DNA from 3 places in the Fictibacillus sp. KU28468 genome. Region 2 is predicted to be linked to each of the others. Evidence: a T-box and tRNA genes for the amino acid it is inferred to sense, from the RefSeq annotation. Region 2 holds a T-box; the other regions hold tRNA genes.
What was found. A T-box is a leader RNA that pairs with one kind of tRNA and senses whether it is charged. The one in region 2 lies ahead of OKX00_RS08090 (valine--tRNA ligase), so its partner is inferred to be a tRNA-Val.
Positions count from the first base shown of each region.

Region 1 (3,261 bases), 1.6 Mb from region 2:
TTCCCTACTGCTGCCTCCCGTAGGAGTCTGGGCCGTGTCTCAGTCCCAGTGTGGCCGATCACCCTCTCAGGTCGGCTACGCATCGTCGCCTTGGTGAGCCGTTACCTCACCAACTAGCTAATGCGCCGCGGGCCCATCTGTAAGCGTCAGCACAAGGCCGACTTTCAAAAAAGAAACAGGCGTTCCTCTTTATCATCCGGTATTAGCTTCGGTTTCCCGAAGTTATCCCCGTCTTACAGGCAGGTTACCCACGTGTTACTCACCCGTCCGCCGCTAACCTCAGAGAGCAAGCTCTCTTTGGTCCGCTCGACTTGCATGTATTAGGCACGCCGCCAGCGTTCATCCTGAGCCAGGATCAAACTCTCCAATAAAGTGTTTGATATAGCTCTTAAAGTTTAAAAATTGATGGGATTGTAAAATCCCTGACTTACCTGGCTTTTGTTTGGTTTTCAAAGAACTAATGTGCTGCTTCGAACAGCAACTTTAATATCATACCCATTAAAAAAGAAAATGTCAACACATTTTCGAAATGGTGGAGCCTAGCGGGATCGAACCGCTGACCTCCTGCGTGCAAGGCAGGCGCTCTCCCAGCTGAGCTAAGGCCCCTTAACAAAGATGGTCGGGAAGACAGGATTTGAACCTGCGACCCCCTGGTCCCAAACCAGGTGCTCTACCAAGCTGAGCCACTTCCCGATATGGCGCGCCCTGAGAGATTCGAACTCCCGACCTTTTGATTCGTAGTCAAACACTCTATCCAGCTGAGCTAAGGGCGCATATAATTTTAATTGGTGCCGAGGGCCGGACTCGAACCGGCACGGTAGTCACCTACCGCAGGATTTTAAGTCCTGTGTGTCTGCCAATTCCACCACCCCGGCAGGCAGAAAAAAATGGAGCGGAAGACGGGATTCGAACCCGCGACCCCAACCTTGGCAAGGTTGTATTCTACCACTGAACTACTTCCGCATCCGTATGGTGCGGGTGAAGGGACTCGAACCCCCACGTCATAAGACACTAGATCCTAAGTCTAGCGCGTCTGCCAATTCCGCCACACCCGCATATAAAATTTTTGAAAATGGTGAGCCATGAAGGACTCGAACCTTCGACCCTCTGATTAAAAGTCAGATGCTCTACCAACTGAGCTAATGGCTCTTGAAAGTGGTGCCGGCTAGAGGACTTGAACCCCCAACCTACTGATTACAAGTCAGTTGCTCTACCAATTGAGCTAAACCGGCGAAATAATGGTGGAGGATGACGGGTTCGAACCGCCGACCCCCTGCTTGTAAGGCAGGTGCTCTCCCAGCTGAGCTAATCCTCCATATGTATATGCCCGGCAACGTCCTACTCTTACAGGGGGAAGCCCCCAACTACCATCGGCGCTGAAGAGCTTAACTTCCGTGTTCGGTATGGGAACGGGTGTGACCTCTTCGCTATCGCCACCAGACATATGTAGGTTTTTCAACCTAGTTTGAGGTATATTCCCTCAAAACTAGATAACTTTTCATCCAAACTTCTGATTATTTTAAGGATAAGCCCTCGACCGATTAGTATCTGTCAGCTCCACGTGTCACCACGCTTCCACACCAGACCTATCAACCTCATCATCTCTAAGGGGTCTTACTCACTTGACGTGATGGGAAATCTCATCTTGAGGGGGGCTTCATGCTTAGATGCTTTCAGCACTTATCCCGTCCACACGTAGCTACCCAGCTATGCCCCTGGCGGAACAACTGGTACACCAGCGGTGTGTCCATCCCGGTCCTCTCGTACTAAGGACAGCTCCTCTCAAATTTCCTGCGCCCGCGACGGATAGGGACCGAACTGTCTCACGACGTTCTGAACCCAGCTCGCGTACCGCTTTAATGGGCGAACAGCCCAACCCTTGGGACCTACTTCAGCCCCAGGATGCGATGAGCCGACATCGAGGTGCCAAACCTCCCCGTCGATGTGGACTCTTGGGGGAGATAAGCCTGTTATCCCCAGGGTAGCTTTTATCCGTTGAGCGATGGCCCTTCCATGCGGAACCACCGGATCACTAAGCCCGACTTTCGTCCCTGCTCGACTTGTAGGTCTCGCAGTCAAGCTCCCTTGTGCCTTTACACTCTGCGAATGATTTCCAACCATTCTGAGGGAACCTTTGGGCGCCTCCGTTACAATTTAGGAGGCGACCGCCCCAGTCAAACTGCCCACCTGACACTGTCTCCGAACCGGATCACGGTTCCAGGTTAGAATTTCAATACAGTCAGGGTAGTATCCCACCGACGCCTCCATCGAAGCTGGCGCTCCGACTTCCCAGGCTCCTACCTATCCTGTACAAACTGTACCAAAATCCAATATCAAGCTGCAGTAAAGCTCCATGGGGTCTTTCCGTCCTGTCGCGGGTAACCTGCATCTTCACAGGTACTATAATTTCACCGGGTCTCTCGTTGAGACAGTATCCAAGTCGTTACACCTTTCGTGCGGGTCGGAACTTACCCGACAAGGAATTTCGCTACCTTAGGACCGTTATAGTTACGGCCGCCGTTTACTGGGGCTTCAATTCAGAGCTTCTCCCGTAAGGGATAACCCCTCCTCTTAACCTTCCAGCACCGGGCAGGTGTCAGCCCCTATACTTCGCCTTGCGGCTTCGCAGAGACCTGTGTTTTTGCTAAACAGTCGCTTGGATCTATTCACTGCGGCTCTCTCGGGCGTTAACCCTATCAGAGCACCCCTTCTCCCGAAGTTACGGGGTCATTTTGCCGAGTTCCTTAACGAGAGTTCTCCCGATCATCTTAGGATTCTCTCCTCGCCTACCTGTGTCGGTTTGCGGTACGGGCACCTCTTTCCTCACTAGAGGCTTTTCTTGGCAGTGTAGGATCAGGGACTTCGGTACTGTAATTTCCCTCGCCGTCACAGCTCAGCCTTCACGATTGCGGGATTTGCCTCACAATCAGCCTAACTGCTTAGACGCGCATTTCCAATCGCGCGCTCTCCCTACCTTCCTGCGTCCCCCCGTCGTTCAAACGGAAAGGAGGTGGTACAGGAATTTCAACCTGTTGGCCATCGCCTACGCCTTTCGGCCTCGGCTTAGGTCCCGACTAACCCTGAGCGGACGAGCCTTCCTCAGGAAACCTTAGGCTTTCGATGGACAAGATTCTCACTTGTCTTTCGCTACTCATACCGGCATTCTCACTTCAAAGCGCTCCACCAGTCCTTCCGGTCTGACTTCACCGCACTTCGAACGCTCCCCTACCACTGTACCCTAAGGTACAATCCATAGCTTCG
Region 1 covers NZ_CP110666.1:4,341,576-4,344,836, forward strand. The annotation lists rRNA gene OKX00_RS23075 (16S ribosomal RNA) at 1-371, opposite strand, end outside; tRNA gene OKX00_RS23080 (tRNA-Ala) at 531-606, opposite strand; tRNA gene OKX00_RS23085 (tRNA-Pro) at 617-693, opposite strand; tRNA gene OKX00_RS23090 (tRNA-Arg) at 697-773, opposite strand; tRNA gene OKX00_RS23095 (tRNA-Leu) at 787-875, opposite strand; tRNA gene OKX00_RS23100 (tRNA-Gly) at 889-963, opposite strand; tRNA gene OKX00_RS23105 (tRNA-Leu) at 971-1,055, opposite strand; tRNA gene OKX00_RS23110 (tRNA-Lys) at 1,074-1,149, opposite strand; tRNA gene OKX00_RS23115 (tRNA-Thr) at 1,157-1,232, opposite strand; tRNA gene OKX00_RS23120 (tRNA-Val) at 1,240-1,315, opposite strand; rRNA gene rrf (5S ribosomal RNA) at 1,326-1,441, opposite strand; rRNA gene OKX00_RS23130 (23S ribosomal RNA) at 1,522-3,261, opposite strand, start outside.
Region 1: it encodes a tRNA-Val, which carries the amino acid that the T-box ahead of OKX00_RS08090 (valine--tRNA ligase) is inferred to sense. The anticodon was not compared.

Region 2 (3,261 bases):
GACATAAGCCAATACAGATCGAGTCGTTTTCTTTGCTGCTTCATCTTCTCCATAAAGCGGCAGTTTCGCCATCTCTATATACCAGTCACACAAGTCATCCCAGATAAAGTTATAAAGGAGACGGCCAACTTCTCCAAATTCATACGTATCGATCAGCCTTGTTACATTTTCAGCGGTTTCGTTGAAACGGGTTAAAATCCATTTATCCGCCAGGTTCAGCTCTCCAGTAAGATCAATTTCCTCAACTTTCATTCCGTCCATGTTCATAAGGGCAAATCGGGAAGCATTCCAAATCTTATTGGCAAAGTTCCAAGTAGATTCTACCTTTTCCCAGTAAAAACGAAGATCGTTTCCTGGTGAGCTGCCTGTGGATAGGAAGAAACGAAGAGCATCCGCTCCGTATTTTTCAATAACATCCATCGGGTCAACACCATTGCCAAGAGATTTACTCATCTTACGGCCTTCGGAATCACGTACAAGTCCGTGGATCAATACATCATTGAACGGCCTTTTTTCTGTAAACTCCATGCCTTGGAAGATCATGCGTGCTACCCAGAAATAAATGATGTCATAGCCGGTAACCAATGCATTGGTCGGGTAATAACGCTTGAAATCAATCGCTTCTTCATCCGGCCACCCCATTGTGGAGAACGGCCATAATGCGGATGAGAACCATGTATCCAATACATCTGTATCCTGCTCCCAGTTTTCATCATCTTTCGGCGCCTCGTGGCCTACGTATACTTCGCCTGTTTCTTTATGGTACCAGGCAGGAATTCGGTGCCCCCACCACAGCTGTCTTGAAATACACCAGTCACGGATGTTTTCAATCCAGTGAAGATACGTTTTCTCAAAACGCTCCGGTACAAAGTTTACTTTGTCCTCTGTTTTTTGAAGCTCGATCGCCTTTTCTGCCAAAGGCTTCATCTTAACAAACCATTGTGTGGAAAGATAAGGCTCAACTACTGCTCCACTTCTCTCAGAGTGCCCTACGGAATGCATGTGGTCTTCGATCTTGAAAAGAACTCCTGCATCTTCCAGGTCTTGAACAATTTGTTTACGGCATTCGAAGCGATCCATGCCTTGGTACTTTCCAGCATTTTCATTCATTTTTCCGCCTTCATCCATAACAAGGACACGCTCAAGGTTGTGGCGGTTTCCAATTTCAAAATCATTCGGGTCATGAGCAGGTGTGATTTTTACAGCACCTGATCCAAATTCCATATCTACATAGTCGTCCCCGACAATCTCAATCTCGCGCCCGACAATTGGGAGAATTGCTTTTTTGCCAATCAAATGCTTGTAGCGCTCATCTTCCGGATGAACGGCAATGGCGGTATCACCAAGCATCGTTTCCGGCCTTGTTGTTGCGATTTCAATATGGCCGGATCCGTCAGCAAGAGGGTATCTCATATGGTAGAACGCACCCTGTACATCCTGATGGATAACTTCAATATCAGAAAGAGCTGTTTTTGTCTGCGGATCCCAGTTGATGATGTATTCGCCTCGGTAAATCAGTCCTTTGTTGTAAAGCGTTACAAACACTTCACGAACAGCATCAGACAAACCTTCATCAAGGGTAAAGCGCTCACGCGAGTAATCGAGGCCAAGTCCAAGCTTTGACCATTGATTGCGGATAAAGTCAGCATACTCTTCCTTCCACTCCCAGGCTTTCTCAAGGAACTTTTCTCTGCCAAGATCGTAGCGGGAAGTGCCTTGTTCACGGAGTCTTGCTTCAACTTTAGCTTGTGTGGCGATTCCGGCATGGTCCATTCCAGGTAGCCAGAGTACATCATAGCCCTGCATTCTTTTTGCTCGGCTCAGGATATCTTGAAGTGTTGTATCCCATGCATGGCCAAGATGCAGTTTGCCGGTAACGTTCGGCGGCGGAATGACAATGGTATATGGCGTTTTGGATTCATCACCCGTTGCCTCAAAAAATTTGCCGTCCACCCAATATTTATACCAGGATTCTTCGGTTGCCTTCGGATCATATTTCGTTGGCATTGTAAGTTCTTGCTTTTCAGTAGACATGAACGTCTCCTCCTTCTCAATACAAATAAAAAAGCCCCCTCCGTCTCAAAGGACGAAAGAAGCATTGTTCGCGGTACCACCTTTGTTTGCAGAAAGCAGAAATAAACGCCTTTTGCACACTCATTGCCGGATAACGGTTTTTCGCCGTCTTCTTCTAGAAAGGCCGTCTGCCTTTGTTCAAAGAAGCTGCTCCAGGGCGACCTTCCATCGCTGTTTCCTTAGGAAATCTCTCAGCCATCTGATTTCCCTCTCTTTAAGGACAGTCGTTGTACTCTTCCCTTTCAAAGCAAGTTATATGATTTCATTGGTTCTATTTTAACTAGTAAAACAGGAAAACGTCAATAGTTTTCCCATTTGTTGTAACAATTATTCTATTCTTATACAAGAAATATGTTCATTCCGGCAATATTCACGAATAGGCAGGCTGGTGAATACCATGATATCAATCTAGATGTACGAAAGAAGGATAGTTATGGCCAGACGTTATTTTAAAAGAAACCGCACGCCGTTTAAATTTCAGGTTCCCGATTGGCTTCGGACAGCAAGGGATATCGTAAGCCAATTTACAATACCTCTGATCGTGTTCCAGATCATCCGTACCATTCTGTTCCCATCCGGCATTGATTTTGTAATCATGCTTATTTTAATCATTCTTCACTTTTGCTTTTCCTATGAGGTGTTATAAAGAAAAACGAAAAAAAAAAGATCACATATAGGCTACTATATGTGATCAGTATTTTCATTCATATCGAGCGGTTCCGGCGGCGGCGGGGTCAGGATCAGATCACAGAAATCCCTGATGTGCCTCATCGCTGAAATTCGTTTTTCCAAACGGTGGACAAACTCGATTTGGCTGTATCGTTCCCTTTGATGACGATATAAATCAACGGAGTTAAAGATCGGTTCGGGATAGCTCATATAGCTGACCAAGAGGCTTTTTTCCTCCTCGAGGAGTGGAATGTGCCTTTGATACAGCGAGAGCAGCCTCCCGCCCTCTTCTCTCGTCCAGTTCGAAAGGTGTACTGCTTTTCTGAAGAAGATCGCCAAATCTCTTACAGGCGTATCAAGCACTGCTTTTTCAAAATTGAGGAGATGCGGTTCCCCATGATGAGAGAATAACAGATGATTTCGTGATAGTTTGCCGTGGCAAAGTGCACTGCGATACCTTTTTTCCGCATGGCAGGCATCATACCAGTCTTTCAAACGGCGTTTTGCTTCCTCCGCCAT
Region 2 covers NZ_CP110666.1:1,581,939-1,585,199, reverse strand. The annotation lists gene OKX00_RS08090 (valine--tRNA ligase) at 1-2,034, opposite strand, end outside; T-box leader at 2,080-2,328, opposite strand; gene OKX00_RS08085 (hypothetical protein) at 2,507-2,719, shown strand; gene ysxE (spore coat protein YsxE) at 2,755-3,261, opposite strand, start outside.

Region 3 (3,261 bases), 1.7 Mb from region 2:
GTGTCAGGTGGGCAGTTTGACTGGGGCGGTCGCCTCCTAAATTGTAACGGAGGCGCCCAAAGGTTCCCTCAGAATGGTTGGAAATCATTCGCAGAGTGTAAAGGCACAAGGGAGCTTGACTGCGAGACCTACAAGTCGAGCAGGGACGAAAGTCGGGCTTAGTGATCCGGTGGTTCCGCATGGAAGGGCCATCGCTCAACGGATAAAAGCTACCCTGGGGATAACAGGCTTATCTCCCCCAAGAGTCCACATCGACGGGGAGGTTTGGCACCTCGATGTCGGCTCATCGCATCCTGGGGCTGAAGTAGGTCCCAAGGGTTGGGCTGTTCGCCCATTAAAGCGGTACGCGAGCTGGGTTCAGAACGTCGTGAGACAGTTCGGTCCCTATCCGTCGCGGGCGCAGGAAATTTGAGAGGAGCTGTCCTTAGTACGAGAGGACCGGGATGGACACACCGCTGGTGTACCAGTTGTTCCGCCAGGGGCATAGCTGGGTAGCTACGTGTGGACGGGATAAGTGCTGAAAGCATCTAAGCATGAAGCCCCCCTCAAGATGAGATTTCCCATCACGTCAAGTGAGTAAGACCCCTTAGAGATGATGAGGTTGATAGGTCTGGTGTGGAAGCGTGGTGACACGTGGAGCTGACAGATACTAATCGGTCGAGGGCTTATCCTTATTAACAAAAGCGGTATGAACCGTTTAAATCCGACAAGCGTTGGAGATCCTGACGAGAACACGTTTTTGGTGTTCGCAGGAGGGATTGAAACGACCTCGAGGATATGGTACATGGAGCTGGACGTTAGCATCAGTGAAAGTTTGGATGAAGTTATCTAGTTTTGAGGGAATATACCTCATTTTTCTAAAAAAGCTCTTGTCAAAAGAGCAAATACATTGTAAAATGTAACTTGTCCTTGAGAAAATAGGACATCCTTTGAAAGACAGTCTGGTGGCGATAGCGAAGAGGTCACACCCGTTCCCATACCGAACACGGAAGTTAAGCTCTTCAGCGCCGATGGTAGTTGGGGGCTTCCCCCTGTAAGAGTAGGACGTTGCCAGGCTATCATTTCATACATACTCGTATGTGGTTTTATTATTCCACAGTAGCTCAGTGGTAGAGCTATCGGCTGTTAACCGATCGGTCGTAGGTTCGAGTCCTACCTGTGGAGCCATGCTTCCATAGCTCAGTAGGTAGAGTGCTTCCATGGTAAGGAAGAGGTCACCGGTTCGAGCCCGGTTGGAAGCTCCAGTCGGCCCGTTGGTCAAGCGGTTAAGACACCGCCCTTTCACGGCGGTAACACGGGTTCGAATCCCGTACGGGTCACCAAGTTTTTTTCGTTAAGAAAAATAACCAAGTTTTTTCGTTAAGAAAATAACATTCATTAATACGGAGGATTAGCTCAGCTGGGAGAGCACCTGCCTTACAAGCAGGGGGTCGGCGGTTCGAACCCGTCATCCTCCACCATTATTTATCCCAACGGCAGGCCGGTTTAGCTCAATTGGTAGAGCAACTGACTTGTAATCAGTAGGTTGGGGGTTCAAGTCCTCTAGCCGGCACCATTTCTTTATAAGCAATGTCTGAAGCCTTTTTTTTATGTGGAGGGGTAGCGAAGTGGCTAAACGCGGCGGACTGTAAATCCGCTCCTTTGGGTTCGGCGGTTCGAATCCGTCCCCCTCCACCATCTTTATTTCCGACAGATTATGTTACAACACGAGCCATTAGCTCAGTCGGTAGAGCATCTGACTTTTAATCAGAGGGTCGAAGGTTCGAGTCCTTCATGGCTCACCATTTGAACTTCTGAATAAAAGATGATATCAATGGTTACAAAGTATAATATGCGGGTGTAGTTTAGTGGTAAAACAAGAGCCTTCCAAGCTCTGGTCGTGAGTTCGATTCTCATCACCCGCTCCATTATGGGGCCTTAGCTCAGCTGGGAGAGCGCCTGCCTTGCACGCAGGAGGTCAGCGGTTCGATCCCGCTAGGCTCCACCATACATAATAAGTACTGTCCTTAGACGAATGTCTAAGGGCTTTTTTATGTCTTTCAAACCTTCAAGGATTCCTGATCCAATAAAGAGGAGGGTGCTTTTGTCCTAATAATTATCCATCAACCTCCTCGAAAGCGCTTACGTATCGGTATATCTATGCATATTTCTGTCCAGTTGAACCAACACGAATAGACAGGCTACAATGAATTTATAGAATTTTTTGAAACACAGCATAAGGGGAGGCCGTACAGAATGAAGAAGGATATTACGATCATCGGAGTACCGATGGATTTAGGGCAGACAAGGCGCGGCGTTGACATGGGGCCAAGCGCCATTCGATATGCAGGAATTGTGGAACGTTTAGAAGATATAAATTATAATGTCCAGGATTTCGGGGACATAGAGATTGCCCGGCCTGGGACAATAGAAGAAAAAATAGACACCAATCTTAAGAACCTTCAAGAAGTTTCAACTGCAAGTGAAAAGCTGGCAGACACGGTTTCTAATGTCATTCAGGAAAACCGGTTTCCTCTTGTCTTTGGAGGAGACCACAGTATCGCGATTGGCTCTCTTGCAGGAATTGCCAAGCACTACGAAAATCTTGGCGTCATCTGGTATGATGCTCATGGAGACTTAAATACCGCTGATACTTCACCAAGCGGAAACATTCATGGTATGCCCCTTGCAGCAAGTTTGGGAATCGGGCATGAATCCTTAACTGGTATTGGAGGATATGAGCAAAAAGTTAAGCCTGAAAATATTGTTATTATCGGTGCCCGTTCATTGGATGAAGGAGAAAAAGAATTAATCAAAGAACGCGGTATTAAAGTATACACGATGCATGAAATTGATCGGATCGGCATGACCAAGGTAATGGAGGAAACGATTGAATACCTTTCTAAAAAAACGGACGGTGTTCATTTAAGCCTTGACCTTGATGGATTGGATCCGCTTGACGCACCGGGTGTAGGGACGCCGGTTCTTGGTGGAATCAGCTACAGAGAAAGCCATTTGGCGATGGAAATGCTGGCCGAGTCTCAGATTATTACTTCAGCTGAATTTGTAGAGGTCAATCCAATTCTTGACGAAAGAAACAAGACAGCGACAGTGGCTGTGGCGCTAATGGGATCACTATTTGGCGAAAAATTATTATAATTATAAATCAAAAAAACAGCTCTCGATTACGAGTAGCTGTTTTTTACGTTTGCTTTTTGGAATTCATTTAATAGCTCATCTATGTGTTGGCTGATTTCAACAATTTCTTCAGCGATTAAAGGC
Region 3 covers NZ_CP110666.1:4,268,395-4,271,655, reverse strand. The annotation lists rRNA gene OKX00_RS22655 (23S ribosomal RNA) at 1-673, shown strand, start outside; rRNA gene rrf (5S ribosomal RNA) at 941-1,056, shown strand; tRNA gene OKX00_RS22645 (tRNA-Asn) at 1,093-1,167, shown strand; tRNA gene OKX00_RS22640 (tRNA-Thr) at 1,169-1,244, shown strand; tRNA gene OKX00_RS22635 (tRNA-Glu) at 1,248-1,322, shown strand; tRNA gene OKX00_RS22630 (tRNA-Val) at 1,385-1,460, shown strand; tRNA gene OKX00_RS22625 (tRNA-Thr) at 1,480-1,555, shown strand; tRNA gene OKX00_RS22620 (tRNA-Tyr) at 1,594-1,677, shown strand; tRNA gene OKX00_RS22615 (tRNA-Lys) at 1,709-1,784, shown strand; tRNA gene OKX00_RS22610 (tRNA-Gly) at 1,834-1,907, shown strand; tRNA gene OKX00_RS22605 (tRNA-Ala) at 1,912-1,987, shown strand; gene rocF (arginase) at 2,236-3,138, shown strand; gene OKX00_RS22595 (aspartyl-phosphate phosphatase Spo0E family protein) at 3,165-3,261, opposite strand, start outside.
Region 3: it encodes a tRNA-Val, which carries the amino acid that the T-box ahead of OKX00_RS08090 (valine--tRNA ligase) is inferred to sense. The anticodon was not compared.